4 regions of the Yersinia massiliensis genome follow, and region 3 is predicted to be linked to each of the others. Evidence: predicted binding sites of a transcription regulator. Region 3 holds the regulator's gene; each other region holds the start of a gene.

Region 1 (7,804 bases), 1.8 Mb from region 3:
CCATCAGCAGCGCGGGCACCATATAATCCGGTAAAGTGGCCGCCAGTTGACGCATTAATCGCGCATTGAGATCTTCGCTGTCACGCAGTTGTGCATCAGGCACTGAGCAGTAACCAATCAGCCGGTGTGTCGCGCCGATGGCTTGTGCAATCACCACGGCACTGCTGACTTCGGGTAAAGCCACCAATGCATTTTCTACTTCACCCAGTTCGACGCGGAAACCACGCACTTTTATCTGATGATCAATTCGGCCAACAAAATCTAACTGCCCCTGTGCTGTCCAGCGCATCAAATCGCCACTGCGGTACATCACTTCGCCGTAACGGAATGGGTTGGCGACAAAACGAGCTGCCGTTAAATCAGGCCGATTCAGATAACCACGCGCCAGCCCTAGGCCAGCAATATAGAGCTCCCCGACCGAGCCCACTGGGACTTTTGCCAGTTGGCTATCCAACAAATAAACTTCGGTGTTAGCTACCGGGCGGCCCACCACCGGTTGTAACGACACAGTGGTATGTGCGCCAAGGGTATCAATGGTGTATTCCGAAGGACCATAGAAGTTAACCACATTGAGCTCAGTATGCTGCTTTAACAGATCCCATAACCGCGGGGTCGCCGCTTCGCCGCCAATCATAATGAAAGCAGGCCGATGGCGACCAAGCTCCAATAAGCCGCTATCGATCATTTGTGTGAAGAAAGACGGCGTAATATCCATCGTGTCGATGGGGGCCTGATCCATCAACTGCACCAGTGCATAAGCATCACGGCGCATTTCTTCATCAAAAATCACCATCTCACAGCCCATCATCATCCAAAACAGTGGTTCCCAAGAGGAATCAAAGGAAAATGACGCGGTGTGTCCAGCACGCATTCGACGCGTATTTTGTTGCTTGAAGGCAGCCATCGCCGGACCATACAGATAGGTACGATGCGCCACCAACAAGTTCACTAAACCGCCATGGGTGCTCATGACTCCTTTGGGCCGCCCAGTCGAGCCGGAGGTGTAAATCATGTAAGCCAAATGGTCGCCGTGCATTGGCTGCCGACGTTCAATATTGCTGATGGGTTGGATAGCATAAGCCGCACATTCACGCTGGAAGTGAACGTCATCCAGACAGACTATCGGCATCTCACCCATCGCATTCAACGGAGATAACACACTTTCTGTCGATTGGTGGGCCAACAGGATACGCGGAGTGGCGTCTTCACACATGAGCGCTAATCGGTCCATCGGATAATCGAGATCCAGCGGCATATAGGCAGCACCACTGGATAACACCCCCAAAATTGCCACTAGCGAATCCACCGTTCGGGGAAGACCAATCGCAATCACATCTTCGGCCCCAATACCTCGGGCAATTAACGCACGCCCCAATTGGGCGACACGGGCAGAAAGCTGATGATAAGTCAGGCTTTGATCGCCACATCTCACCGCAATGGCATCCGGCTGCGCGCTGACTTGTTGCTGGAAAATATCCAGTACTGAAACGATGCCGGCAGGCAGACTGAATTGTGGGCCTTTCGCCCAGCTATCAATGGATTGCAATTCTTGCGTGGGGGTCAGTATGAGGTTGCCAATCGGCATGGTGGCCTGAGTCGCCAGTTGTTGCAGCAAATACGATATCCGCTCACCGTGTGCCTGGAGGTTGGCGTGATCATAACGCTCCGCATTCGCCAAGATTTCCAGCGTTAGCTCGCCGCTTTCGAGATAGAGGTCAATTTCTAAATCATCTACGGGGCCAGAGGCGAGCGTGTGAGTGATGCCCGTGATTTCCCCTAGATTCAGCGCAAAATCAAACAGTTTGAAATTCAGCACGGGGCCATAAAGTGACCGTTGGGAACCGACCATCCCCAGATCGCGCCGTAATTGGTCCGCTTCATAGCGCTGGTATTTCCGTACCCTTTTCAACTCGCTCGCCACTGCCCGAGCAACATCCAGCAGGTTCATTTCAGGTTGTAAATTCACCTGCAATGGGAGGACATTCACCACCGGCCCAGTGGCAGATAAAGCGGCCGATCCCAAGCGGCGCATAAACGGACATCCTACCGATAGACGCCTTTCACCACTCATTCGGGCAAAATACGACATCAGCAGTGCCATCGCCATATCGGCGGCAGTCAGACGTTGCTCTGCCCCCTGTTGTGTCAAACAGCTAAACAAGGCTGAGTCGATATCAATGCGCTGACGCAACACGCGACTCGCAGCTTGTTCGGCCCGAATAGGCGAGTTTATGGCTGAAAGAGAAATCGCGGCGGGTAAATCCGCAGTATGTTGCAGCCAGAATTGCTTATCACGTTGCTCGGTTTCAGAACCGGCATACGCTAAGTATTCACTGACTACATCACTGAAAGGGGTAAAGGGCGATTCGCCAATGGGTTTACCCTGCTGAAGAGCGGTGTATATATCAGCGATACGGCGGGTAATAGCGGTGAAACTAAAGCCATCGATTACCAGATGATGATAACGCTGATACCAGAGCCAGACCGGTTTACCTTGTTCATCCGGTACACGAATCACCCAGTGGCGATAAAGGGGTTCGTCGCCATCGGCCAGTAAATCTGCATCAATATCATCTTGCATTAATGCCAGTGCCGCCTGACGACCATCGGCACGAGAACTGAGATCGAGCCAAACCAGCTTGGGGATGTCAGTTGCTTTACACTGGAGAGGAATACGCTGCATCGGGCCATCAACGCCGTGGAAAAAGCGAGCATGCAGGGTGTCAGCCTCAGACAACCCTTGGCTGACGGCGCGGCTAAATAACATTCGGTCCAACGAACCGGCCAGTTCAATGTAATGAGCCACGGTATACAAGGTCTTTTGCTGGCTGAGCTGATCGGCAAACCAAATACCGGGTTGCGCGGCAACCAGTGGCAACTCGACAATAGCGGCATCTGCGAAAATGGGGGTTGAATCCTCTGACACGATGGGTATTCCTTTTTTGGGCAACAAACGACTTATCGCAACCGGTAGGGTCGCAATATTCCGATAATTCCGTTCACCGATGACCTGCGTTATCGCAGGGCAGCCTCTGCACGAATCAAGCTGGCCGGACGCATATCGGTCCAATTGGCCTCAAGATATTTCACACAGTCCGCCCTGCTTTGCGGGCCATAGACACTCGTCCACCCGGCTGGGATCGCCGTAATTTGTGGCCACAAACTGTATTGCTGCTGCGCGTTGATCAGCACTAAGAAGGGTAATTCTTCGTTATCGAAGGGGTTAACTTGTGTTTCATTGCTCATGGCGATGACGTCCTTGTTTTTAATGAGTGGAACCTAATAAACAGTGCAATCCATCAATCAATCCACCACGCCAACACAGTGCATCGTGACCACCGGAATAAATACGATAGTGCAACCGATGCCCAGCCTGACGCAGCGCGTCACTCATGGTTTCATTGACTTGATAAATCACATCTTCACGGCGGCCGGCTTCCATAAAAATAGCCAATGGATGACCCGCTCCCAGACCTTGGTAAACCTGCTCTGTCAGCCACCCCTGATGTTCAGCCGTCCCCGCCGACAATGCGGTGAAATTATCAACGTCTGGCCACCAGAAAGAACCGGATTGGCTTAATACACAGCCAAAACGCGCAGGCCAATGTAATCCGGCATATAGCGAAGCCAGACCACCATAGCTTTGCCCAGCAACGACGGTGCGAGAGGCTTTTTCAGTGAAGGGTTGCAACAAGGCAACTTGTGGCAGTAATTCTGTTTGCAGCGCGAGCCAAAATTCTTGATTGCAGGGCAATTCTTCCGAACGATGGGGCTGATCAATAATATCGATCAACACATATACACTCGGGGGTAAGCGGCCAGCGGTCGTTTCATTATCCAACACGCCAAATACCGTCTGCCCCTGCGCCCAATACTGACCATCGAGCAAAATAGCCAACGGCCTTTCTGCTATCGCGTCCGCATCAAAACGGGCATTGCCAAGACTTTCATCACCCACAGTGTGATAAATCCACACATTGCGGCTGTTACCTAATCGCTGGCTGTTCCAAGTGATGCGTTGTAGCCGTTTTGAGTCGGTAGGCAGTGTTTGGCCCGTATCAACCTGTTGCCAGGCCGTTTGCGGCAAAGCATCGGCGAGATGCACCGCAGAAAGCGGCATGCCACGATAACTGCAATGAGCCGCAGTGAGATTTAATGGATCGTTTTCTGCCAGATCCAACATTGATATCCACCAATTGCGCTGCGCCTGACGCCGCTCTGGTGCGCTACCTTCGGGCAAATTTAAGCATTGCGCTGCGGTGGCCGGAATAAAGCAATAGCTGGCACGGAAATCAGATTCCACTTCCGCCTGCCAATACCAAACATCTGTTTGGCCCAAGCGCTGAAGAGTTTCAGGATTCGGGCTGTGGTGATCTGTCAGCCCATTGACGTCGATATAGACTCGACGGTAAACAGAGTCGTGCGCCTTTTCCTGCCGGTCGCGCCACAGGAAAGTCAGTTTTATATTGCCCGCCGCGAGAGGTTCCACCAGCGGTGTCCCCCACTGCGCGACCTGCTGCCACCATGAGTCACTCCCGGCGAAAGGATCAGCTAGCAGATGCTGACTCGCCGGATATTCATTTGTCGTGCCCACACTCAACCCTCTTAATTTTACTGCCCAAGTCTATTCGCGGCTATTCGCGCGAATACCTGTCCCGTAACGACTAAAGAGAAAGCTAATACATACGTGTTTCTTATGAGAATACGAATTCTATTGAGAACAATTATTATTTGCAATAACATAGTGCGCATTCTTTCTGGGGTGTCACTCTCTTGTCGCATTTGGCATGGGCGCGGTGTGGTGCGGCTAATGATTGAATGGCTAGAAATCTTTTATATAACTCATTAAATCAGACCTATACCCAATAGTTTCCGAGGGTATATTTTTGTGTTTCTAGATAGGGATAAATCATGTTTGAAACTTCTGGCAAGAAGAGACCAACAAAATTGCCATTTCGGGCAAGCTGCAAATCAAAGACCTTATTATTTACCTCAGCATTAATATTAATTCCTTCTCTTCAAGCTTCCGCTGCGACCACCGCTAAAGAAGCCACTGCGTCGAAAGAAGATAAGCTGGTGGTGGTTGCCCAAACCGGCAGCGGGCAACAAGATGATGGTTTCGTTGCTAAAAATAGCTCCACTGGCACCAAGACCGATACCCCGCTAATCCGCACACCACAATCAGTTTCTGTTATTACCGCTCAGCAAATACAAGACCAAGGTGCAACCTCTGTCGCACAAGCTCTGCGCTACACCGCAGGCGTTGTACCGGAGTATCGGGGCGGCTCTAATATGAATGATGAAGTGATCATTCGTGGTTTTGGTTACGCACCGCGTTTTCTTGATGGTTTGAGCTATAACTCATTGGGTGGCGCACGTCGTGGTGGTCAAATTGATCCATGGTTACTGGAACGGATTGAAGTAGTGCGTGGCCCTGCCTCCGTGCTGTACGGTCAGGTCAACCCAGGTGGCTTAATCAATATGGTTAGCAAGCGCCCAACCGCAGAAAGCATCCATAAAGTTCAGGTCGGTGCAGGTAATAACAGCTTGGCAGAAGCCGCTTTCGACTTTGGCGGTGCAGTGGATGATGAAGGCAAAGTGCTTTATCGCCTGAATGGCATTGGCAGAACTCAAGATGATGCGGTTAATTCATTTAAGCAGGAACGCTTTGCGATTGCGCCTGCGTTAACCTTTATCCCGAACGAAGACACCACCTTTACTTTACTGACCAGCTATCAGAAAGAGCCAAAAGCCGGCTCGCGTAACTTCTTACCCGCAACGGGTACGGTGTTTGGCACTGCCTACGGCAAAATTCCCTATGACTTTAATGTCAGTGACCCCTCATTTGATCAGTCTGAGCGCGAACAAACGTCTGTTGGTTATTCGCTTGAGCATTACATCAATGACACCTTAAAATTCCGTCAGAATCTACGCTACAGCTATAACAAACAAGACTATAAATATCTGGTCTTTATGAATTTGCTCGCCGATAACCGCACCATGACCCGTCGCCCGCAAATCGAGCGACAGACAACCGGTGAATTTGCAGTTGATAACCAGTTGCAAGCGGATTTCTGGACTGGCCAACTTAACCATACCGTGCTGACGGGGTTAGATTACAAACGCACCCGTATCGATAGCCAATTCTTTATGGGAACGGTACAGACAAAATACAATCTGGATTGGGTATCGCCGAGTTATGGCCTGAATATTCAGGACAGTGATTTATCACTCAATAGCAGCGATCTGACCAAGCTCGATCAAGTCGGGGTTTATTTACAAGATCAAATTGAGCTGGATAAGTGGAACTTCCTGCTGTCTGGGCGCTATGACTGGTCACAGCTAAAAAACCAGTACCGCAAAACCGCCACTCATGATCAGCAAGACGACCATGCTTTCACTGGCCGTGCTGGCGTACTGTATGCCTTCGATTCGGGTATTTCTCCTTACGCCAGTTACAGTACTTCATTTGAACCTAGCACCGCCAAAGGCGCGCCAGGGACGGGGGCATTGGACCCAGTGACCGCACGTCAGGTTGAAATTGGCATCAAATATCAGCCACCGGGTAGCAGCACCATGCTGACCACCGCGCTGTATGATTTGCGCCAGAAAAACATCAGCCAATACGATCAGGCGCTAGCCTATAGCGTCCCGATTGGCGAAGTACAATCTCAGGGTATCGAAGCCCAGTTAAACAGTGAGATTAACGATAATATCAACTTGATTGCCGCCTATACCTACACCAAAGGGAAAGTGCGTGAGACCAAAACACTGGCTGAATTGGATAAAATGCCAGCCCGTACACCGAGCCATTCTGCTTCACTCTGGGGAATGTATACCTTTGATAAAGGCGTGGTAGAGGGCTTATCCACCGGTATGGGCGTGCGATATATCGGCACCAGTTGGGGAGATGCGAAGAACAGCTTTAAAGTCCCGGCAGTGACCCTGTATGACTGGATGATGCGCTATGAACTCGGGCAAGCAGTACCTTCTCTGAAAGGCACCAGTTTGCAAGTCAACGTCAACAACGTTTTCAATAAAGAGTATGTCGCCAGTTGCGCACAAATGGCCGCTTGTTTCTATGGCAGTGGCCGTGTTGCCACCGCAACGGTCAGCTATTCCTGGTAAGTCCTCTGATAGTTCTACCCCGTGCCGGTTGAGCTATGCCGGTACGGGTTCTCAATCTACGTGCTAATTGCTCCCTGACACCAAAAACAAAAAGGGCACCCGCAGGTGCCCTTCATCAGAACTTCACTTCACCAGCATCAACTGGCCAACCCTTGTTAACGACGGTTGCCGAAAATCCGCAGCAACATCAAGAACAAGTTGATGAAATCAAGATACAACGTCAATGCGCCAACAATGGAATACTTACGGAAGCTATCTCTGTCGTTAGGATCCAACTGCGCACCCATATTCTTCAACTTCTGGGTATCGTATGCAGTCAAGCCAACGAACACGAGCACACCGATATAAGTCACTGCCCACATTAATGCAGGGCTTTTCAGCCAGATATTCACAATCGAGGCTAATACGATCCCGATCAGGCCCATAAACAGCATACTGCCCATGCCGCTCAAATCGCGTTTGGTGGTGTAGCCGTAGAAGCTCATCGCACCAAACATCCCCGCACAAATGATAAAGGTGCTGGCAATTGACGCGCCGGTATACATGATCAAAATGCTGGAAAGTGTTAAGCCCGTTAATGCGGAATAGAGCATGAACAAGCTGGTTGCCATCGAACCACTCAGGCGATTAACCATGCCTGAAATAACAAATACCAAGCCCAACTGAACAATGATCA
Region 2 (7,804 bases), 590 kb from region 3:
TCCCGGTTCATTGTACGTCGCCGCACCGGCACCTGCGATGCCCGCAACGCTCTGAGCATTACCCGCACGGAACTGGCGTTTATCGAACAAGTTTTCAATACCTGTGGTCACGCTGACATTTTTAGTCACGGTGTAGGTGCCACTGAGACCAAAGATAGCATACGGACTGACTTCATTGAGCGCAGTCCCTGTGACTGGCAGCCCTTGATAATCATATTTCTTCGGTTTCTGGCGGCCATACCAAGTCACGGTTGAGAGTAAAGATAAATCATCCGTTGCCTGCCAACTGACCGAACTGTTCAGCGTAAACTCAGGGGTGATGGATAAGTAATCGCCCGTGGTTTTATTCTTCGATTCCAGCATGTAAGTCAGATTGCTGCTCCATTGGACCGTATCGGTGAATGGCACAGTCAGGTTACCTTCCAACCCTTCCACTAAGGCCTTAGGCACGTTTTCCCATTGGAAAATATCAGAGTTTGCATAAGCACCGGTCCCGCCATTGGCCGTCCCAAGAGAAACCAAACCTGGCTCAATTTTATTGCGATAATCATTACGGAAGTAAGTGATACCGGCAATAATGCCTTCGTTATTATGGAACTCAAACCCAATCTCTTTGTTCACGCTGGTTTCAGCTGACAGCGAGTCATTCCCCATCAGGTAGCAGCTACCGCCACCGCCGTAGCAGCCTTGGCCACGGCTATAGAGCAAGTAGTTCGGGTTAGTTTGGTACAAGTTAGGCGCTTTATACGAACGTGCAATCCCCATTTTCATGGTGAAGTAATCACCCAGTTCTTGCGACACGTTTAACCCAGGGCTCCAGTTACTACCGGCAGTGCTGTGATGATCAAAACGCAACGCTGGCGTGAGCATGGTGGTCTCGGTCAACTCGATATTATCTTCAACAAACACAGAGGCTATCTGCGCTGAAGTACGTGTATCGCGTCCCGTTCCCGTCAGGCCGCTAACATTGCCGCCTTCGGTCGTGGTTTGAGTATTGGAGGTCGGATCATTCATTTTCTGATCGTTCCACTCAGCACCCACTGTCATCACCTGATTAAAGCCCCATTCAAATGGCACGTTAACTTCACTGTGGGCCCGATAGTTATCCAGTTTGATGGTGCTGAAACCGTTATTCGAGAAGATGCCTTCGGTGCCACCCGCGAGGCCTTCGTTGATGCGCGAGTTACGTGTTTGTGCATACTGAACATAAGACGTTGAGCTAACGCCGTTATCCCAGAAACCACGGTGTGTCACCGAGAAATTTTCGCGGTACATGCGGTTAGTTTCTGCGCCGTATAAACTGCGCACAATGGCATTACTGTTGGTATTTTGTGTATCACCGGTATAAATGTTCCCTTGGCGGCTATAGCCAGCCTCGAACTCCAGTGATTGGCCTTGAGCGAAGTCCCAATGCAATAAGCCATTGATATCTTTATTACGCACGCCTTCACGGCCAGCAGGCAGTGTGCCTGCTTGGTTACCTGTCCGAGCGGACTCATGACCGGCGTTGATATCCCAAGCATCCGCATCCGTTTTATTGTATCCGCCGTATAAGCGGAAACGCAGCGTATCCGTCAATGGCCCCATCAGGTTGAAGTCAGTACGACGGGTCGCCCCTTCTGCACTGTGCTCCGGCATATTCATGTAGGCATTCCAGCTACCGTGCAGTTCTTTGTCCGGTTGCTTAGTGATGATATTCACCACACCACCGGCGGCACCGTTACCATAACGAGCGGCTGACGGCCCACGGAGAACTTCGATTTTCTCAACCATATTCGCGGGCACCCAGTTGGTATCACCACGGGTATCACGCTCGCCACGCCAACCATATCGCACGGCATTACGGCTCGTGACAGGGATGCCATCGATCATAATCAGCGTGTTTTCTGGCCCCATGCCACGAATATCAATTTGGCGATTGTTCCCGCGCTGACCACTGGCGGAGTTACCGGAAAGATTCACCCCCGGCATGGTACGGATAATTTCGGACAGATCATTGGCCGGCGGGCGTTTGCGGATATCTTCGGCGGTAATGGTCGAGGCACCCAATGCTTGACGCACTTGCTGCTGAGCGGTCACGACGAGCGTATCACCCGTTGCCGCTTTATGGTCAGCATCTGCGGTTTCCTGCGACGGTGTGGTTGCTGTCTCTGCCTGAGCTTGTGTGGTAGTCTGAGCCTGATTTTGTGTGGTAGCTTGAGTTTGCGCCCAGAGCGGTGTTGAAAGGCTGATACTGATCAAACTCGCTAAGGTCGTCAGCGAGCGGCGCGGCCATTTTACGTTCATTAACTTTCCCCGATGCAAAAGCCCACAGCAAATGTCAGCAGAGGAAAATCCCTACCAATCTATTAATGGGGCAACAAAAACGAACAAGATTGATAATTATTTTCATTATCAATTCACGGCGCTAATTGTTACATTTGCAACCAAAGAAAAGGTTTGTTTAAACGGCAAAGCTGTTTGTTGTAAAGTCAATGTTGCCCTAATGTCATACGGGTTCTAAGGTCAATCAGGCTGTCATGTTAATCGCGCCATAACATCAAGATCAGTGGAGAGTCATCATGTCGACGGTGAAGAAAACAAAGTTACGCACTGTCTCCCCTTCATCCAAGCCGATTTATCGTGATCAAATTGTGCAACAATCAACTCTTGTCGCCAGCGATTATCAGCTAAGTGGTGCAAAATCATTACCCACTGACCCGGTTTTGTTTGGTGACTTTCAGGTATTACGCCTGAACCCGCATCTGATCCTCCATACCGCGAACGTCACCAATCTCTACGATATCAAGACACAAAACCAGCTCAATCCGGCGCTAAAATTAGCGATTGTGGTCAATGGCAGCGCACATATTTCTTTTGGCGGCAAACAACTGCATTTGCAGGAAAAAGGCGATGCTTCACTGGTTTCATTGACTGAAAGCACGTTGTTTACCCGTCACGGCAAGAATAACAGCCACGAGAGAACGCTCACGCTGACCTTTGATCGTGAATGGCTATACGGGGATTTAATGCCACAAGATGGCCATTGGGATGCATTGTATAACTTCACACAGCAGCATTTAGCGATTCATCTATGGCGACCATCAATCCATGCGCAAGCTATTGCCCAGAAAATCGTTAACTCCCCGCCCTTCGCGACCCCATTGGAAAGATTGCAGTGGGAAACACAGTGTATTAGCTTGATTATTGAGGCGTTTAGCTCCCTAGAACAATCAGCTCAACAGCAAAATAAAGTTTCACTCCGTGGGTTAAACCGCGTTCAACAGGTGCGTGACTGGCTGGAGAGTGGTGAAGCAGATCATTTATCGATGAGCGAATTAGCGCGCTTGGTGAACATGAGCCAAAGCACCTTGCAGCGGCGTTTTCGTGAAAGCTACAACATCACAGTGTTTGAGTATCTTCGTCATTGCCGTTTGAAACGTGCGATGCTGGCCTTGCAGAAGGAAGGGATCAGTATCGATCAAGCTGCCGCTATCGCGGGTTATACCAGCCCAGCCAATTTCGCCACCGCTCTGCGGCGGACCTTTCATATCACCCCCAGCCAGTTACGAGCAGGACACTTTCTTGATTTCTAGGCGCAGGCTGATTAAAAGCGTTAAATAAAAAACGGCCCCGATAAAGGAGCCGTTTCAACGTTGAAAGCAGTAGACAACTCACACTGCTTCAGCAAAAAGAATTTATTTCTTTTTCGCTTTCGGGTTAGGCAAGTCGGTAATGCTACCTTCGTAGATTTCCGCCGCCAGACCAACAGATTCATGCAGTGTTGGGTGAGCATGGATGGTCAACGCAAGATCTTCCGCATCACAACCCATCTCGATTGCCAGACCGATTTCACCTAACAGCTCGCCGCCGTTAGTCCCGACAATCGCACCACCGATGATACGGTGAGTTTCTTTGTCGAAAATCAGTTTAGTCATACCATCAGCGCAATCTGAAGCGATAGCACGGCCCGATGCCGCCCACGGGAAGGTGGAGGTTTCGTAGCTGATGCCTTTTTCTTTTGCTTCTTTCTCGGTCAAACCAACCCATGCGACTTCTGGTTCAGTGTATGCAATGGATGGGATCACTTTCGGATCGAAGTAATGCTTCATGCCAGAGATAACTTCAGCGGCAACGTGACCTTCGTGAACACCTTTGTGTGCCAGCATTGGCTGACCTACGATGTCACCGATAGCAAAGATGTGTGGCACGTTAGTACGCAGTTGCTTATCCACGTGGATAAAGCCACGTTCGTCGACTTCAACGCCAGCCTGACCTGCATCCAGCAGCTTACCGTTAGGTACGCGGCCGATAGCCACCAGAACCGCATCATAACGCTGTGGTTCAGCCGGTGCTTTTTTGCCTTCCATCGTGACGTAGATACCATCTTCTTTGGCTTCTACGGCAGTGACTTTAGTTTCCAGCATCAGGTTGAATTGCTTGCTAATACGTTTAGTGAAGACTTTCACCACGTCTTTATCAGCAGCAGGGATCACCTGGTCAGCCATTTCTACGACGTCAATCTTAGAACCCAGCGCGTGGTAAACGGTACCCATTTCCAGACCGATGATACCGCCACCCATGACCAACAGACGCTCAGGGACAGTTTTCAGTGCCAGCGCATCAGTTGAGTCCCAAACACGTGGGTCTTCATGAGGAATGAATGGCAGTTGGATTGGACGTGAGCCCGCAGCGATAATCGCGTTATCGAAGGTGATGGTCGTTGGACCATTTTCGCCTTCAACCACTAAGGTATTCGCACCGGTAAATTTACCGAAACCGTTAACCACTTTGACTTTACGGCCTTTAGCCATACCTGCCAAACCACCGGTTAACTGATTGATAACTTTCTCTTTCCAAACACGTACTTTATCGATGTCAGTTTTAGGCTCGCCAAAAACGATACCGTGTTCAGCCAGTGCTTTGGCTTCTTCGATCACTTTAGCAACGTGTAACAACGCCTTGGATGGAATACAACCCACATTCAGACAAACGCCACCCAGAGTGGAGTAACGCTCAACCAGAATGGTTTCTAAACCTAAATCCGCGCAACGAAAAGCAGCAGAGTACCCTGCTGGACCTGCCCCAAGTACCACGACCTGAGTTTTAATTTCAGTACTCATCATGACCTCTTAATTGTTTGTCCGGCGGGTCTGACGTCATTTCATTAGACTCATAAAGTTCATAACGCCGTTCATTCACCGGGATACTGACACGCGGCAGTTTACAGAATTGTTAATAATCTGAAAAGCTGCATCACGTGACGAGTGTCTCAACAACCTTGTCGACTTATGTAAAAACAAGGCCGGCGCGAAGCCGGCCTTAGCGATTACATCACCAGACGGCGAATATCCGCCATAATGGTCGCGATATACGCTGCGAAGCGAGCACCTGCTGCGCCATCGATCACACGGTGGTCGAAGGACAGAGACAGAGGCAGCATCAGACGTGGAGCAAACTCTTTACCATTCCAAACTGGCTTCATGGATGATTTTGACACACCCAAGATAGCCACTTCTGGCGCGTTGACGATTGGCGTAAACGCCGTGCCGCCGATACCGCCCAGACTGGAAATAGTGAAACAGCCGCCTTGCATATCAGATGCAGTCAGTTTGCCATCACGCGCTTTCTTAGAAATGACCGACAGCTCGCGAGACAACTCGACAATACCTTTTTTGTTCACGTCACGGAATACCGGAACAACCAGGCCGTTAGGGGTATCAACCGCCACACCGATGTTGATGTATTTCTTCAGCGTCAGTTTCTGACCATCTTCTGAAATGGAGCTGTTAAAGCGTGGGAACTCTTCCAACGCCTTGGCAGCCGCCTTCATCAGGAACACCAATGGGGTGATCTTCAGATCTTGTTTCTTCTTCTCAGCTTCGATGTTCTGTTGCTTACGGAAGGCTTCAACTTCAGTGATATCCGCTTCGTCGAATTGTGTCACATGTGGGATCATGACCCAGTTACGGCTCAGGTTCGCCCCAGAGATTTTCTGGATACGGCCCAATTCGACTTCTTCGATTTCACCAAACTTGCTGAAATCTACTTTCGGCCAAGGCAACATGCCAGGCAAACCGCCGCCTGAAGCTGCTGGAGCAGACTCAGCGCGTTTCACCGCCTCTTTCACGTAAGACTGAACGTCTTCGCGCAGGATACGGCCTTTACGACCGGTGCCTTTGACTTTCGCCAAATTCACACCGAACTCACGGGCCAAGCGACGGATAACCGGAGTGGCATGCACGTAAGCATCATTCTCGGTAAATTCGCCTTTGCTCTCTGCTTTCGCCGCTGGGGCTGCTGCTGGAGCCGCCGTTGCAGCCGGTGCTGCTGGGGCTGCGGCTTGCGGAGCTGGAGCCGAAGCGGCCGCAGGTGCTGCGCCTTCCACTTCGAACACCATGATCAGGGAACCGGTTTTCACTTTATCGCCGGTGCTGATTTTGATCTCTTTCACGATACCCGCGAAAGGAGCAGGCACTTCCATGGAAGCCTTGTCACCTTCAACAGTGATCAGTGATTGTTCAGCTTCAACTTTATCACCAACTTTCACCATCACTTCAGTGACTTCAACTTCGTCGTCACCGATGTCTGGCACTTCAACGTTTTTAGCCGCTGATGCCGCTGGCGCAGCAGGCGCTGCTGCCGGTGCTGGTGCAGCTGCTTGCTCTTCAGCTTTAGCAGGCGCCGCAGCGGCACCCGTTGCTTCGAAGATCATCATCAGCTTACCGGTAGCAACTGTGTCGCCAACGGCAATTTTGATTTCTTTCACCACACCCGCCTGCGGAGAGGGGACTTCCATAGAAGCTTTGTCGCCTTCAACGGTGATCAGCGATTGTTCCGCTTCAACGGTATCGCCAACTTTCACCATAATTTCGGTGACTTCAACTTCATCCGCACCGATGTCCGGTACATTGATTTCGATAGACATTTGTTCTTTACCTCTTATGCCAGACGCGGGTTAACTTTATCAGCGTCGATACCAAACTTAGTAATTGCTTCTGCAACTACGCTGGTGTCGATGTCACCGCGTTTAGCCAATTCACCCAGAGCAGCAACCACAACGTAAGAAGCATCAACTTCAAAGTGGTGACGCAGGTTCTCACGGCTGTCAGAACGGCCGAAACCATCAGTCCCCAGAACGCGGAACTCGCTAGCAGGAATGAAGTTACGAATTTGTTCAGCGAACAGCTTCATGTAGTCGGTAGAAGCAACGGCTGGCGCATCGTTCATCACCTGAGCCACGTAAGGAACACGTGGGGTTTCTGATGGGTGCAGCATGTTCCAACGCTCACAATCCTGACCATCACGTGCCAGTTCAGTGAATGAAGTCACGCTGTAAACGTCAGAACCGACACCGTAGTCGTTAGCCAGAATCTGAGCGGCTTCACGCACGTGACGCAAGATTGCGCCTGAACTCATCAACTGCACTTTGCCTTTGCTACCTGCAACAGTTTCCAGTTTGTAGATACCTTTACGGATACCTTCTTCTGCGCCCTGAGGCATGGCTGGCATGTGGTAGTTTTCGTTCAGCGTCGTCAGGTAGTAATAAACGTTTTCCTGCGCTTCGCCGTACATACGCTCCAGACCGTCATGCATGATAACTGCCACTTCGTAAGCATAAGCTGGATCGTAAGAGATACAGTTCGGGATAGTCAGTGACTGAATATGGCTATGACCATCTTCGTGTTGCAGACCTTCACCGTTCAGTGTGGTACGGCCTGAAGTCCCGCCAACTAAGAAGCCACGTGCTTGTTGGTCACCCGCCGCCCAGCACAGATCGCCGATACGTTGGAAACCGAACATGGAGTAGTAGATGTAGAACGGG
Region 3 (7,804 bases):
TACGCACCTGACTGGCGATCTGCATAAAATCGAACCTACGGCAAAGTTTGCCGGTTTTCCTGCCAATCAAGCGGTTGAAATCCCGATAACGGGTGAATACTGGCAACTGTTTGCCACTGACTTTATGCCGCGCTGGTATGCCACATCGGGCGATGCGAAACCCAAAGTCTTGAAAAGCACGGATACGGAAGATATCAACGAGTATCTGACTCAGTTCACGGGCGATCAGTGGAAACGAACCAAAGACGACAACAACGTACTGATGACGCCAGAATCACGTTTCGTGAAAAACGAGGCAGTGAAAACATTAACGGCGGCTAACTTGCGTGGACAGATCATTCCCACGCCGATGGACGTAAAAGTGTATCCGCAAGATGTGAACCTGAGCCAAGGCGTTGCACTGGATCTGAGTGCATTACCTCAACCGGCTGCCGAAGTTGTACAGCAGCGTTTCGAGTTGCTCGGCTTGAAGCCGAATGCGGCGGGTTTCCCGATAAAAACGTCTATTCAACCGGCGAAGTTTAAAGGTGACTTAGCGGTTTCTGGTGCTTATGAACTGAAAATTGGTGAGAAAGGTGCTCAGGTCATTGGTTTTGATCCCACAGGCGTATTTTATGGCCTGCAATCGATCCTTTCTTTAGTGCCGACCGATGGTAGCCAGAAAATTGCCACGTTGGACGCAAAGGATGCACCACGTTTTGACTACCGTGGTGTGTTCCTTGATGTTGGCCGTAATTTTAAAACCAAAGATGCGGTGTTGCGTTTGCTGGATCAAATGGCGGCTTACAAACTGAATAAGTTCCACTTCCATCTAAGCGATGATGAAGGCTGGCGTATCGAGATCCCCGGTCTACCGGAACTGACGGAAGTGGGCAGCAAGCGTTGCCATGATTTAACTGAAAACACCTGTTTATTGCCGCAATTGGGTTCAGGCCCAGATAGCAACAATTTGGGGAGCGGTCATTTCACCCGCGCTGATTACATTGACATCCTGAAGTACGCGAAAGCGCGCCAAATTGATGTTATTCCAGAAATCGACATGCCCGCCCATGCCCGCGCCGCCGTGGTTTCCATGGAAGCCCGCTACAACAATTTGATGAAACAAGGGAAAGAGAAAGAGGCGAACGAGTTCCGTCTACTCGACCCTACCGATGACTCCAACACGACCTCGGTTCAGTTCTATGAGCGCAAAAGCTACTTAAATCCCTGTCTGGATTCATCTAAGCGCTTCGTCGATAAAGTGATCGGTGAAATGGCTCAGATGCATAAAGAAGCGGGTATGCCATTAACGACTTGGCACTTCGGTGGCGATGAGGCAAAAAATATCCGATTGGGTGCGGGTTTCCAGGATAAAAACGGTCCTATTGAACCCGGTAAAGGCATTATTGATAAGAGTGTTGAAGATAAGCCATGGGCCAAATCGCAGGTCTGTCAGGACATGGTCAAACAAGGCAAGATCCAGGACGTCGAGCATCTATCCAGCCACTTCGCCATTGAAGTGAGCAAACTGGTGAACGCCCATGGCATTGAAAGAATGCAAGCGTGGCAGGATGGCTTGAAAGATGCCAAAGACGCGAAAGACTTTGCGACCAAGCGTGTCGGCGTCAACTTCTGGGACACCTTGTTCTGGGGCGGTGCGGACGCGATCAATGATTGGGCCAACAAAGGCTACGAAGTGGTGGCGTCTAACCCTGATTATGTCTACTTCGATATGCCATACGAAGTTAACCCCAATGAGCGTGGTTACTACTGGGCGACCCGTTTTAGTGATGAAGCTAAAGTGTTCAGTTTTGCGCCAAATAACATGCCGCAAAATGCCGAAACCTCTGTCGATCGCGATGGTAATCACTTTAGCGCGAAAAGTGATAAACCTTGGCCTGGTGTACACGGCATTTCCGGTCAGTCATGGAACGAAACCGTTCGCACTGATGAGCAAATGGAATACATGATCTTCCCACGCGTTCTGCCGCTGGCGGAGCGTGCTTGGCACCGTGCGCCATGGGAGCAAGATTATCAAGCAGGCCGTGAGTATATCGGCGGCGAAACACATCATGTCGACACCAAGGCATTGAGCGCCGATTGGCAGCGTTTCGCTAATATCATGGGGCAACGTGAATTGGCGAAACTGGACAAAGCAGGTATCGCTTATCGCTTACCTGTTCCGGGTGCGCGAGTCGTGGCGGGTCAACTGGAGGCAAATATCTCCTTGCCAGGTTTGAATATCGAGTATTCAACGGATGGTGGCCAACATTGGCAACAGTATGATGCCAAGGTGCAACCAAAAGTCAGCGGTGATGTGCTGATCCGTTCAACCAGCTCAGATGGCAAGCGTAGTAGTCGTGCCGAGCCGGTTAAAGCCTGATCATTGGTTTCAAAATGCTGTGTCTACTGTTAATGGTTATTTGCCAGATTTTGCGGTAAGCAAATTTAAGTGAAGTTGAGTTGATGGTTTTTTCCCCGGCTTGCCGGGGTTTTTTTTGTCAAAAATGAGCTGGCCCGCAAAATAGTACATGATGATAATGCAGTGCGAGAAGACAAAACCGGCAACGAAGAGGTCACGAAAGAGAAAGAGGGAAGGGGTATAAATAAGAATGACCACCTGAATCCCGACCAAGATTAATCTAGGTAACCGTTCGGGAAAGGTGGCCATTTTGCTGAGGGTTATGTTAACCCACTCATTCACTAACGCTATCTGAGTGAAATAAACTTAATATCATTCAGTGCTTAAAATCTTTATTAAGATCAACGCGATAACATGATGTTATCTTTTATCGTGCGCAGACTCATTTTCACGGCAATCGCCGGTTTCACAGTGGCCGTACAAATACAGACTGTGATTGGTGAGCTTAATACCGTGTTGTTTAGAAATTTCACGCTGAAGTGTTTCAATCGCTTCATTACTAAACTCGATCACTTTGCCACAATCCAAGCAAATCAGATGATCGTGATGGTGCTGCTGCGTCAATTCAAAGACTGATTTGCCACCCTCGAAATTGTGGCGGGTCACAATACCGGCATCATCAAACTGGTTCAATACGCGGTAAACCGTCGCCAGACCAATTTCCTCACCGATATCAATCAGCTTTTTATAAAGATCTTCCGCGCTGACATGATGGCATGCCGGATCTTGCAACACTTCCAGAATCTTCAGCCGGGGCAGTGTTACTTTAAGGCCAGCGTTTTTTAAGGCTTTGTTGTTGTCAGTCATGCGGATTCAGTCCTGTTACTATCGATTCAAATTAAGGCTGTTCAGCCTATGACATCCGTGGCGCAATAATTACAATTGCGTCTCATTATAGAACTGCTAGCCCCAAATGAAAACCGTGGTTGTTAACAAAGATATAATTGCACACTTTGTAAGATTAATCATGCAGTGTATTGATGAATGGGGATATAGCATCATTTTAGACTATATACGCAACGGATAACGTTACAAATTTGTAGCGGTAAATTTTTATTTCTCATGAATGATGATGCGGATTTGTGGGTGACTTAACAGAGCGGTGAGAAAGGGATGAAAGACAACGGAAACGCTAGGCGATGTGACACATGCCAATGCGTTTCCGTGAGGGCGAATTAACCCGTGATTTCTGACAAATTCATCTCTTCACTGATTTGTTTAACCCAAGCATCAACACGTTCGTTTGTCAGCTCCGGTTGACGATCTTCATCGATAGCCAAACCAATAAAGTGATCGTCATCAGCCAAGCCTTTAGAGGCTTCAAAGTGGTAGCCTGCCGTTGGCCAGTGGCCGACAATCGCTGCGCCTCGTGGTTCGATGATGTCACGGACTGTCCCCATCGCATCACAGAAATACTCAGCATAGTCTTCCTGATCGCCACAACCAAACAAGGCAACCAGCTTACCGTTGAAATCGATCTCTTCCAGTGTCGGGAAGAAATCATCCCAGTCACACTGTGCTTCGCCGTAATACCAAGTTGGGATACCGATCAGCAGGATATCGAAGGCTTCTAAGTCTTCTTTGCTGCTTTTGGCAATGTCATGAACCTCAGCAACCTCTTTGCCCAGTTGCTTTTGGATCATCTTGGCAATGTTTTCGGTATTGCCAGTATCGCTGCCAAAGAAAATGCCTACAGTTGCCATATAACTTAATACCTTATAAATTCAATTAGTTATGCAGATTATCGCGGTTTATGCCGAATAATATAACACATTTCATAGGGCGGCATAATGCCAGAAAACTCTGTCAGACCAGTATCAAGTTCATGCGATATTAAATTTTTGTGAGTTGCTCAATCTTATAACCCTCTTGCCGATAACCGTTATGTAACCGAAAGGTTGCAAATTGCGGTGCCAGGGGAAACCGGCAGTTAAAAATTTGCCGGGGAAGGAGTTGTCGTTAGCTGTATGGAACGTCCTTTATTGCTTTTCGGTCATCAAATTACACCAGAGTCTCTATCGGTCATCATCCGATTTATAAGGGGAACGAACATGCAGTTTTTAAAAAATATTACTATCAGAGCAGCGTTACTTTGGGTGCTTGGCGCCTTTTGCCTGCTTTGGGGCGGCGTCTCTGCCTATACGCTGCTGTCACTGAACCAACTGACACAATCGTCTAATGCGAACAGTGTCTTGGTTGAAAACATGAATTTAGTCAATCAGGGGACAGATCAATATTTCCGTATGGTGACGCGTTTGGCGCGTTCGGTCGATTATCGCCAAAGTGGCAACATGGCGGACGCGGACAAAGAACTTAAATCGTCGAATGTCGCCTTAGAGAATTTGAAGAAGAAACTCGCAGAATTTAAAGCCATCGATCATGCGCAGATTGATCCTGCGTTAGTCACAGGGGTGATCGAGGGATGGAGCGGATTGATTGATCAGGGGGTGACACCGCTTTATCAAGCTGCGATGGATAACAATACAGCTGCTTATCAAGAGTTAGCGAAAAAAACAGTCCCCGCATTGAGCCGCCAATATGGCACCGTTGCCGAGAATTTTAATCAGGCAGCCTCGCAAGCCATTGGCGTCGCAAAAGAGCAATTCTCGCAGCTCACAAAAATCAGCAGCATCACGCTTATCTCTGCCTTGGTGGCTGGTTTAGTGATTTTACTGGCGACCGACCGCTATTTATTAGTGAATTTAGTCCGCCCGCTGGATGATATTCGTGAGCATTTTCGGGTTATTGCCTCCGGTCAGTTAGGGCAGCCTATTGCTGATTTTGGTCGCAACTGTGTTGGACAGCTTTTCCCACTATTACGTGATGTGCAAACCAGTTTGGTCAATACCGTTGAGGCTATTCGTAGCAGTACTGATGGGATTTATCATGGTGCGGCTGAAATCTCTGCCGGCAATACTGATTTATCCTCTCGCACCGAACAGCAGGCCGCTGCGCTGGAAGAGACAGCCGCCAGTATGGAGCAGTTAACCGCCACAGTGAAACACAATGCGGATAATGCACATCATGCTAGCCAACTGGCGGCGAATGCCTCCACCACGGCGAAAAAAGGCGGTGCGCTGGTGGCTGATGTCATTCACACCATGGATGATATCTCGGCCAGTTCGCGCAAAATTGCGGATATCACAACGGTGATTAACAGTATTGCTTTCCAAACCAATATTTTGGCGTTGAACGCGGCGGTTGAAGCCGCCAGAGCGGGTGAGCAAGGGCGTGGTTTTGCGGTGGTTGCCAGTGAAGTGCGTAACCTCGCGCAGCGCAGTGCGCAAGCGGCGAAAGAGATCGATGGCTTAATCACCGAGTCCGTAAACCGAGTCAAAAGCGGTTCGGCATTGGTGGAGAGTGCTGGCACGACCATGGATGAAATTGTCCGCGCTATCACGAATGTCACTGATTTAATGGGTGAGATTGCTTCGGCTTCTGATGAACAAAGTAAAGGTATCAGCCAAGTCGGGCAGGCGGTCGCTGAAATGGATAGCGTGACCCAGCAAAATGCCGCGTTGGTGCAAGAAGCGTCTCGTGCTGCAGCCTCATTGGAAGAACAGGCGACGCAATTAAACCGTGCTGTCGCGGTATTTAAATTGCGCTCAGATGATGAGCGGGCAAACACGGTGGTTAAAGTGAGAACGAATCCGCTAAAAGTCGCCCCTGTCGCCGCTAAAGTGGACAGTAATGCCAACTGGGAAACGTTCTAGTCAAACAGCAGCCAAATACCGTTGGTGCTTTAGGGGCGGGAGTGAGGGAGAACCGCGAACGCCTCTATGGCTTCAACTGTGTGGGCATAGATTGGGTTAAATACATTGGGGTTCAATAGGTAAGGGAACAATAAATGGCGGCGTGGCGTAAAGGATTACGCCACGCCATCGTGGTCACCGAGAGGATTAAAATCTGTCTTGATCGTGGGCTAATTGAGCAAGCAACATTTGTTCAATCAGTTCACTGCGGCTGATGTTACGCTGCTCAGCAAGGCTGTTGAGCACATCGACGGCGTCAGCATTAATCTTCAATTCCACGCGGCGTAAGCCACGTACTTTATCGCGCTGTAGTTGATTTCGCTTATTAATTCTAAGCTGTTCATCACGAGATAATGGGTTGGTTTTTGGGCGCCCAGGGCGACGTTCATCTGCGAACAGATCCAGCGTTGTGCGGTCCGTTTGTTCTTTTGCCATAGGTAGCGGTACTACAAGGGATTGACATCAGAAAGCGTCATATAGCCTTTCCAGATGATTCGGTTTACACGTTTCAGATTGATGCCCCACTCATTAGACGTTGTTGCGATGTTTGCGGGACTCGCTCACTGGCGGCAACGCCAATTGCCCATTAATCGGGTATGAAGCAACAGCCTGAATTTGCATTTGCTACCAAACGGCGCAGCAAATTTATAGCGCGCCATAATACCCCAGCCAACCGAGCAACGACAATGCTTTACTGCGGTTAGATTGGGCTAATTCGTTCTTTTTTGCACAATTTTTCCACAGGAAATACATTTCTTTTCCCCAGGGTATACTTTTTAATCAACAACAGTGGCGAGCTGTGTTTTTTTTATTCAGCTCGTTTTCGTACTTGTCAGGTCTTCATCTATGAAGCGATGGATAGCCCGTAAGACTGAATCCGGTTTTTCAGCATGCACCCAATGACCGGTGCCAGAGACGACATGGGCACGAGCTTGTGGGAACTGGCGGGCAATTTCATCGCGATGTGCGTCCTGAATATAGGGTGATAACTCACCACGAATAAACAAGATAGGGTGGGGCCAAGGAGGAATGGGCTGCCAGCCGACAATATTCTCGTATTGGTCCCACAGTGCTGGCACATTAAAGCGCCATTCGCCGTTTTGGAATGACTTCAGCAAGAATTGAATCACACCTTCTTCTTTGATGGATTCGCGCATCAATTGAGCCGCTTCCTGCCGCTGGGTCACCCCAGCAGCACTGACCGCATTGAGCGCTGTAAATATTTGGTCATGGCGGCGTACTTGATAATTAACTGGGGCCACATCAATCGCGACCACTTTCTCAATGCGGTCTGGGGCAATGGCTGTCAATGCCATGGCCACTTTCCCCCCCATCGAATGGCCGATAATAACGGCTTTCTCTATCGCGAGCTGATCCATTAATTCCAGCAGGTCTTGCGCCATATCCGCGTAATTCACTTGTGGAGAACGGGGCGATAAGCCGTGGTCGCGCAAATCAACCGCGATCACGTTATGGTCTTTTTGTAGATCGCGGGCTAGGACTCCCAGATTATCTAAGTTACCAAATAATCCATGGATCAAAATAATGGGCAACGATGGCGTGGAAGAAAGTGCGTTTTGTAAGCGGAAGTTTAATTTCATGGCGAAGTTCATGCTAAGAGATATTCTGGTTAGGGTATCATGATTAAGCG
Region 4 (7,804 bases), 1.8 Mb from region 3:
GGGAAGTGTGGCGTATGGGATGTTTAGGCGGAAAATAGCTTAAGCGGAAACCATATTCAGGCGGGCAATACGGCATCAAGCCGACAGCGTTGCCCCGCCATCCACGACAATATCTTGCAGCGTAATATGGCTGGCTAAATCGGAGGCCAGAAATGCCACGGTGTTGGCTATTTCTGTTGGCGTCGCAATTTTCCCCAGTGGAATTCCCAACTTATATTGTTGCGGAAAACCGGCAATGGTTTGCTGCTGCGCATCGTCACTGTGCCACATACTGCGTTGCATCGGGGTATCAGTAGAACCCGGTGAGACCAGATTGCAGCGCACGCCGTAGGGCGCCAACTCCAATCCAACACAATGACTAAAGCTGGTTAATGCGGCTTTAGAGGCACAATAAGCCGACATTTGCATCCGCGGCACATGGGCCGCATTGGAGCTAATGGTGACCACAGCACCAAAACGCTGCTGTTTAAATTGTGGGATCAATTGACGCAAAAGGTAAAACGCGCCGGAAACATTCACATCAAAGCATTGTTTCCATTCTTCCAGACTGAGTGACTCCGTCTCTGCCATGCGCAAAATGCCTGCACCGTTCACCAAAACATCAATACGCGGAACTTGGCACAATAGGCGCTGACACACCCCTTCCACTTGCTGTGGATGGCTAATATCGAGTAATTCGGTCGCGAAGGGATAGTCTCGCGCAGTCGAGGCATTATCAGTTGAAAATGCCTTATCCAGACCCACGACGTCGGCCCCCATGGCGGCAAATTGACAGGCAACCTGATAGCCAATTCCCTGCCCAGCACCGGTGACCCAAACTCGTTTACCGGTAAAATCCATCTGCATAGTTGCCATTATTCTGCTCCTGCCAAAGCCGAATTGTCGGTCTGATTGGCGAGCTGTTGCTCCAACAGCTTCCACCAATTATTGAGGCTGGGATTCTTCGCTAAATCGACAAAGTTCAGCTCAATGCCTTGCTGACGCCACTGGGTTGCCAGTGTCATGATATGCACCGAGCTCAGGCCATAATTGATCAGATTTTCGTTCTCATCGAAATCTTCGGCACTTTCATCAACCAGTGTCAATAATTGCTGTTTAAGCTCATCTTTGCTGAAATTTGCGGCACTTCCGTTCACCACCATTTCCTCGGTAAAAATGACGCGTCCACTTCGGGTTGCCACATACTTAAGTGCCATCAAATGCTCATCCAACGAGAAATCGGCAATAGCATCAGCAACCATAAATGGCTGAATGTCTTGCATAAAAGCATCTGTTGCGGTGGTCAAACACCCGATGTGCCCATAAATACCGCAGATAACCAATTGATCGCGGCCCTTATCCGTCATGATTTGGCGTAAAGGCGAACGGTAAAATGCGCTGTATCGCCATTTGACCAAGACTTCATCTTCCGCATCCGGTGTCAGTTCTGATACCACCCGCTGTTTGGCTGGATGATTATTTAAACCTGCGCCCCACATATCATTAAGCAGTGCTCTATCTTCTGCACTTTGATGATTAGGTTGGGCGGTGTAGATAACCGGTACGCCCTGCTGTTTGCAGTAATGTCGTAGGGCGGCGATATTGGCGATAACCTGCTGTATCAAGGGGTTATCTTCACCATAAAAACTGACGAAATAATCCTGCATATCATGGATCAGCAACACCGCACGCGCTGGGTTAAACTGCCAATTCACTTTATTTGCTGGAAATTGCCCAGGTTTGGGCAGGTCGTAAGCAGAAAGAACAGGGATAGCCATGATAAAATCCTTATTTGCTAAGCGTACTGAGGCGGTCTTGTATATCCTGACGTAACCGCTTTTTATCTATTTTGCCGACTGGCGTAACCGGTAAATGGGTCACCATTTCAAAACGATCGGGTAATTTGAAGTCAGCCACCCCTTGCTCACGCAGATATTTACGTAAAGTGACTGGCCGCAAACTGGCGTCATTGCTCACAATAAAGGCGCAGCTTTTCTCCCCCATCATCTCGTCGGGCATTGAAACCAACGCCGCATGAATAATGTTGTCATGAGCCACCAGCAGGTTTTCAATCTCTTCTGCGGCGATCTTTTCCCCGCCACGATTAATCTGATCTTTTTCCCGCCCAACGACGCGTAAATAACCCTCTTCGGTCATCTGGACCAAATCACCGGAATGGTAAAAACCTTCATGATCAAAGGTATTGGCATTATGCGTCGGGCTGCGGTAATAGCCGCGGAAGGTATAAGGGCCACGGGTCACCAACGCACCAACTTCCCCCTGCGCGACGGGAACCCCTTCACTATCAACCAGCTTGATTTCATCGTCTTCGCTGATGGGTCGCCCTTGAGTGGTAAACACCAAGTGGTCACTGTCATCAAAGCGGGTGTAATTCACCAGTCCTTCCGCCATACCCAATACCTGCTGCAATTGACAGCCCAATACCTGCGGTATACGTCGCGCCAGAGATTCACTGAGTTTCGCGCCACCGACTTGTAATACCTGCAAACTGGTCAGGTCATCAGCAAAATGCTCCGCGGCTTGTAACCATAGGGCTACGGCGGGAGGAACTAAGGAAGTCAATGTGATCTGATGGCGCTTAATGAGTGGGAAACAGCTCATGGCACTGGGATCGGGCGCGAGCACGACGCAGCCGCCAGCGTAAAAGACGCCTAATGCCCCCGGTGAACTTAGCGGGTAATTATGAGCCGCGGGTAAGGCGCATAAGTAGCGAGTGTGTTCATCAAGCTGACAGATTTCCGCACTGGCACGCACACTGTAGTAATAGTCATTGTGGGTACGGGGGATCAGTTTTGGCATACCGGTGCTGCCACCTGACAGTTGGAAAAAGGCGACTTCGTCGGCGGCTGAGGGATGAAATTCTACGGCTTGATTGCCTAGCTCACCCGCCAACTCTGTCCCATAGAGCACCGCTTCCAACAATGGCGCATAATCTGTCTCTCCCGCCACCAGCACCACGTCCAACATTGGCGCTTTTTGCTGCAATTGGGCGCAATAATGGCCATCAGCAAACAGGTTGTGATCGGCGTGGGCGATCAGTAAACGTGGTTGAATCTGTTCAATATAGGCATTTAATTCCAGCCGATTATGGCTGAATAATGCATTAACGGGTGCTACGCCGATTTTTAATAGCGCGAAATAGACGAGATAGAATTCGGCGCAATTAGGGAGTTGGACCAATGCCGTATCACCGCAACCCAAGCCCTGCTGAGTCAGGTAAATGGCGAGTCGTTGCGCGGCCTGCTCAAACTGAAGATAGCTAATATGACGCTCACCACAAATGATGGCTGTGGCTTCGGGCCGAATCTGGCACTGACGAGATAACATCTCTGTCATCGGCTGATCGGTCCAATAGCCTTTTTCGCGGTAGCGACGTGCAAATTCCTCTGGCCAGCGAGTGAACTCGATGCTCATGGCTGCTCTCCTGAAGGGGTAATTGCCAGCGCATTGAGCATGGTGCCCAATTTGGCTTCGGTTTCTAACCATTCCAATGCTGGTTGTGAGGCGGCAACAATGCCTGCACCGGCAAATAATCGCACTTGAGTGGGATGCAAGGTGGCGCAGCGGATAATGACCGCCCATTCACCATTACCCTGCTCATCACACCAGCCGACAATGCCACTGAATAAGCCACGATCAAAGGGCTCCAAGTGGTTAATCAATTGCCGAGCTTTTGCTGTTGGTAAGCCACACAAAGCCGGTGTCGGATGCAATAAGTTAGCCAGTTCCAGCACCGACATCGCCGGGTCTTCCAGTTCACCACTGATGGCAGAAGATAAGTGCCATAAAGCCGCCGTGCTAATCAGCGAAGGTTGGGAGGGGATATTCAGGCTGCGGCAATGGGGTGTCAGCAAACGGCGAATTTCATCAATAACCAAGCGGTGCTCATATTGATCTTTTTCTGAATTCAGCAGTGCTTGGCTGATGTCCAGATCGTCCTGCTGATTCGTCTGCCGTTTTGCCGACCCTGCCAATGGGTTGGTATAAACCTGAGATAAATGCTTACGCACCAATAATTCAGGGCTAGCACCGAGTAGGACTCCCCCATCGGACAAAGGCACCCTAAAGTGATGGGCATGACTGTTTTGGACCAGCAAATGATTCATGACTTGGTCACTATCAACTGGGGTATCAGTTTCAATTTCTAAAATACGGGACAGAACAACTTTATGAATGGTTCCGCGTTGACAGGCAGAAATGGCTTCAGTCACGCATTGTTTGAATTGGTTTTCATCTGGCAGACTACGCACGCACCCAGCGCTGACCGGACTACGATTTGCTATTTTTGCTGCATTGACCAACGTTTGTCGGTCACAAACCTGATATTGCTCCGGCACAAATAAGCAGGATGCTTGACTCGCATCAAACGGAATTGCGCCAACCACGATAGGCTGCTGTTTACCCGCTTTATGAGCACGTTGGAAAGCCCGTTTTATCGCATTTTGCAGTGAATCATTGCTTCCAATACGACTTTGCGCGGCTTGGTTTATTCGCTCGAAGATACCGCGAGTTTTAATACTCTGGTGTCCTGAGGTGAATAAGAAAGTTGAGGGTATGGTTGAAAACGGCGAATTAACGGGCATTTCTTCAGAGCTACCATGTTCGTCAGAGTTGCTGTATCGCACAAAGACCTCCATTGCGATGTAAATACTAATGATAATAATAATGACTATCATTTCCTTTAATGCATGGTAAATTACGACTAAGTATTCGCATTGTCAATAAATGTAAAAATATTATTATTAACCATTGCTAATATAAACCCGCTAACTTAGCGCCTACTCACAAGAAGAGAAAACGTCGTTATGTCCCTTGGTCATCAGCATAAAACAGGGTGTTCACTCTTAACTGGCTTGGGTATTTTGGGCCTTGTTTTGTGCTTATCAGGCTGCAAACCTGCCGAAGAAACAACAGGTAAGTCTACCCCTCCAGCAGCCAGTGAAAGCCCAACTACATGGTCGCGTACAGTAGAAACCGCTAAAGGCTCAGTCACACTGACACAACAGCCAACACGGATTGTCTCTACCAGTATCACCATGACCGGCACCTTGCTGGCGATCAATGCACCGGTGATCGCCACAGGCGTGACCGTACCCGATACGACAGTGGCTGATCATCAAGGATTCTTTACACAATGGTCAGATGTTGCGCAATCGCGAAAATTAATGCCGATGTACCAGACCGAGCCCAACGCCGAAGCCGTTGCGGGCATGAGTCCAGATTTAATTATCATTGCTGCCACGGGCGGTGATTCAGCGCTGAAGTTATATGAGCAATTGTCAGCCATCGCCCCAACGCTAGTGATTAATTACGATGATAAGAGCTGGCAAGAATTAGCCCTTGTATTAGGGCAAGCGACAGGACACGAAAGCGACGCTAAACGGGTGATTGATGAATTTTCCAATCGGCTCAATGAGGTAAGACAGAATATTACTTTACCGCCGCAACCCATTTCGGCATTCGTCTATCAGGCAGCCAGTAGCACCGCGAACTTATGGACAGAGAATTCAGCGCAGGGGAAATTATTGCAGGAGCTGGGCTTTACGCTGGCAGAGATCCCGAATTCAGTGAAGGGCAACACCAGTATGGGGAATCGTAAAGATATCATCCAACTGGGTGGGGAGAAGTTAGCCGAAGGCTTGAATGGCGAGACTATTTTGCTCTTTTCCGGTGACCAACCGGCGATTGATGCATTGAAAAGTAATCAATTTTTAGCCCATATTCCGGCGATTGAACACAATCGAGTTTATGCCGCAGGGTACGATACCTTTCGGTTGGATTATTACAGTGCGAGTAATTTGCTCACCCGAATTGAGGGCATGTTTAAGGCAAAGCCTTAGCGGCGAATGTTGTTTTGGTGGATATTCGGCTGAGTGATCAATTGGGTTGATAAAGTGTCACAACCCAGTTGATCTTCACAGCCTTAACCGGCATCTGGCAAGCAAGCCATCAAATTACTCAACGACGGCCTCATCCTCTTCTGAACCACGCTGGTCGCCCGCCATGGTGGCCTCACGCAGTGTCCCACCACAGAGCGCAATGAGGCTCCCCAGTGCTGCGGCTGCCACGCCAAATGTCAGGGCGCTGAGTGCCGGCGCCATCACTTTTGCTAATACCCCTAGCCCCAATGCCCCGAATGATTCACCCGCGACAAACTGGACATTCCACAGACTGTTTACCCGCCCCAATAACGCATCCGGTGTATGAGTTTGTACCAATGTATATTGCAGCAAGCCGCTAATCGACCCCAGATAGCCGTACATCAACAAGCCCGGTAGGGCCAAATAGACATTATGGGTTAAGCCGAGTGTCCCGATGGCTAAAAAAGCGGCAATCGAGCTGTACATCAGCACCACGCCAGGCCGCCTTACCTGACTGACCCATCCACTGGTAAACGCCCCGATGGTCGCCCCCAGCGGCACGATTGAATACATCAAACCAATCTGCGAGGCGCCGACATGATAAGTATTTTCCGCCAACGCCGGAAACAAAATACGAATGGCGCCAATCATGCTGACCAACGTCCCCAGCAACACCACCGCCCCCACAATTTTGTGGCTAAAGACGAATGAAATCCCAGTGGCAAGCGCCCGTAGCGGGTGCTCATGTTGGCTTATCGCCGGTTTCATGGCTGGCAGACGCAACAGCGGTAATAAGGTGAGCATGGTGCCCACCGCAGCAATGCCGTAGTTCCAACCTAACCCGCCGTACACTATGACTAAGCCCCCGATCGCCGGAGAGATGACCGAGCCAAAACGGACAGTAAGCATGCTTAAGCCACCAGCAGCAGCCAAATTCTCCCGCCCAACCAATGACGGTGTTGCCGCCATCAATGCTGTCATCCCCAGCGCCCCGAAGAACCCATCCCACGCGGCTAAGACATACAGTACCCATAAGGAAGGTGTCGCGGAGAATGCATTGAAACTTAAGCCAATAAAGCCTAAGCCACAGGTAAAACGCGCAAATAAGATCAGTGTGCGCCGATCAAATCTGTCTGCCAGTACGCCCCCCAGTAGCAGGCCGATAAACATCCCTGCCCCATCCAAGGTGACGGCCAATCCGACTTGTAAGGTTGATCCCGTCATCTGTTGAATCTGTACCGGTACCGCGACTGTGAGCATTCCCAGCCCTAATATCGAAATCAGGCGAGCAAAAAATACTGCGCGAAAGTTGGCGTTATTCTTTAACAAGCTGAAATCTAGAAGAATAGGCGATTTTGCCATGTTTATTTAATCCGTTAATGTGGGCCACCATGACCCGCCATGCCTTAAGAGAGTCGATAGATTCGGTTGAACGTTGGCTCAGTGAACCGTTCGGCTGATAGGTCTTTACGCCTCACCTAGCCAACATCAACCATCAACCGCTTGCCACTACTAGGATAACGATCGAATCCCCTTAAACACGCGTTGCAAAATCGGCCCCAACACTTTTAATGTCTCCGGTGACATCATCGTGATATGGGAACAATCCAAACTGTAAGTTTGCAATTGTTTCGCATAAGGTCGCCAAATTTCCTCTGGCGATTCACCGTCAGGCAAGGTCTGAGTGGCAACAAACAACGTGGTTTCACCCTCATAAACCGGCGTTTTCGCCCCTGACAGCAAACCAACCGCATCGTCGTAGTTTGCTTGAATTTGCGCAAACATCTCGCGTTTCTCTTCTTGCTCGTCACCTGCCGCAGCCATAAATAATGCCCGCTCACGTTCGACTTCTTCGAGTGCTTCAGCCTCAATCGGTGCATTCCAATCCTGAGTTTCCGGTGGATAGGTATCCAACAACCCTAAGAAAGCGACTTCCTCACCCT

The links. The regulator Fur, encoded in region 3, represses iron uptake genes when iron is present. The targets are predictions, from matches to a motif close to ATAATAATGAGAACNACTATCAA.
Region 1: a site for Fur is predicted at 4,709-4,731, ahead of fes (enterochelin esterase). Genes of this name have one in related genera too.
Region 2: a site for Fur is predicted at 2,376-2,398, ahead of DA391_RS18510 (TonB-dependent siderophore receptor). Genes of this name have one in related genera too.
Region 4: a site for Fur is predicted at 4,654-4,676, ahead of DA391_RS07290 (isochorismate synthase). Genes of this name have one in related genera too.

The regions. Positions count from the first base shown of each region.
Region 1 covers NZ_CP028487.1:1,575,890-1,583,693, reverse strand. Annotated here, with positions in the region: gene DA391_RS07275 (non-ribosomal peptide synthetase) at 1-2,926, opposite strand, end outside; gene DA391_RS07270 (MbtH family protein) at 3,016-3,246, opposite strand; gene fes (enterochelin esterase) at 3,266-4,594, opposite strand; gene DA391_RS07260 (TonB-dependent siderophore receptor) at 4,912-7,128, shown strand; gene DA391_RS07255 (Bax inhibitor-1/YccA family protein) at 7,284-7,804, opposite strand, start outside.
Region 2 covers NZ_CP028487.1:3,974,530-3,982,333, forward strand. Annotated here, with positions in the region: gene DA391_RS18510 (TonB-dependent siderophore receptor) at 1-2,286, opposite strand, end outside; gene DA391_RS18515 (helix-turn-helix domain-containing protein) at 2,562-3,575, shown strand; gene lpdA (dihydrolipoyl dehydrogenase) at 3,678-5,102, opposite strand; gene aceF (pyruvate dehydrogenase complex dihydrolipoyllysine-residue acetyltransferase) at 5,309-6,907, opposite strand; gene aceE (pyruvate dehydrogenase (acetyl-transferring), homodimeric type) at 6,922-7,804, opposite strand, start outside.
Region 3 covers NZ_CP028487.1:3,386,334-3,394,137, reverse strand. Annotated here, with positions in the region: gene DA391_RS15755 (beta-N-acetylhexosaminidase) at 1-2,362, shown strand, start outside; gene DA391_RS15750 (hypothetical protein) at 2,399-2,683, opposite strand; gene fur (ferric iron uptake transcriptional regulator) at 2,762-3,208, opposite strand; gene fldA (flavodoxin FldA) at 3,577-4,104, opposite strand; gene DA391_RS15735 (methyl-accepting chemotaxis protein) at 4,453-6,114, shown strand; gene ybfE (LexA regulated protein) at 6,301-6,588, opposite strand; gene ybfF (esterase) at 6,966-7,754, opposite strand.
Region 4 covers NZ_CP028487.1:1,587,606-1,595,409, reverse strand. Annotated here, with positions in the region: gene DA391_RS07310 (ABC transporter permease) at 1-43, shown strand, start outside; gene dhbA (2,3-dihydro-2,3-dihydroxybenzoate dehydrogenase) at 76-855, opposite strand; gene DA391_RS07300 (isochorismatase family protein) at 855-1,757, opposite strand; gene DA391_RS07295 ((2,3-dihydroxybenzoyl)adenylate synthase) at 1,768-3,414, opposite strand; gene DA391_RS07290 (isochorismate synthase) at 3,411-4,583, opposite strand; gene fepB (Fe2+-enterobactin ABC transporter substrate-binding protein) at 4,806-5,840, shown strand; gene entS (enterobactin transporter EntS) at 5,955-7,223, opposite strand; gene DA391_RS07275 (non-ribosomal peptide synthetase) at 7,374-7,804, opposite strand, start outside.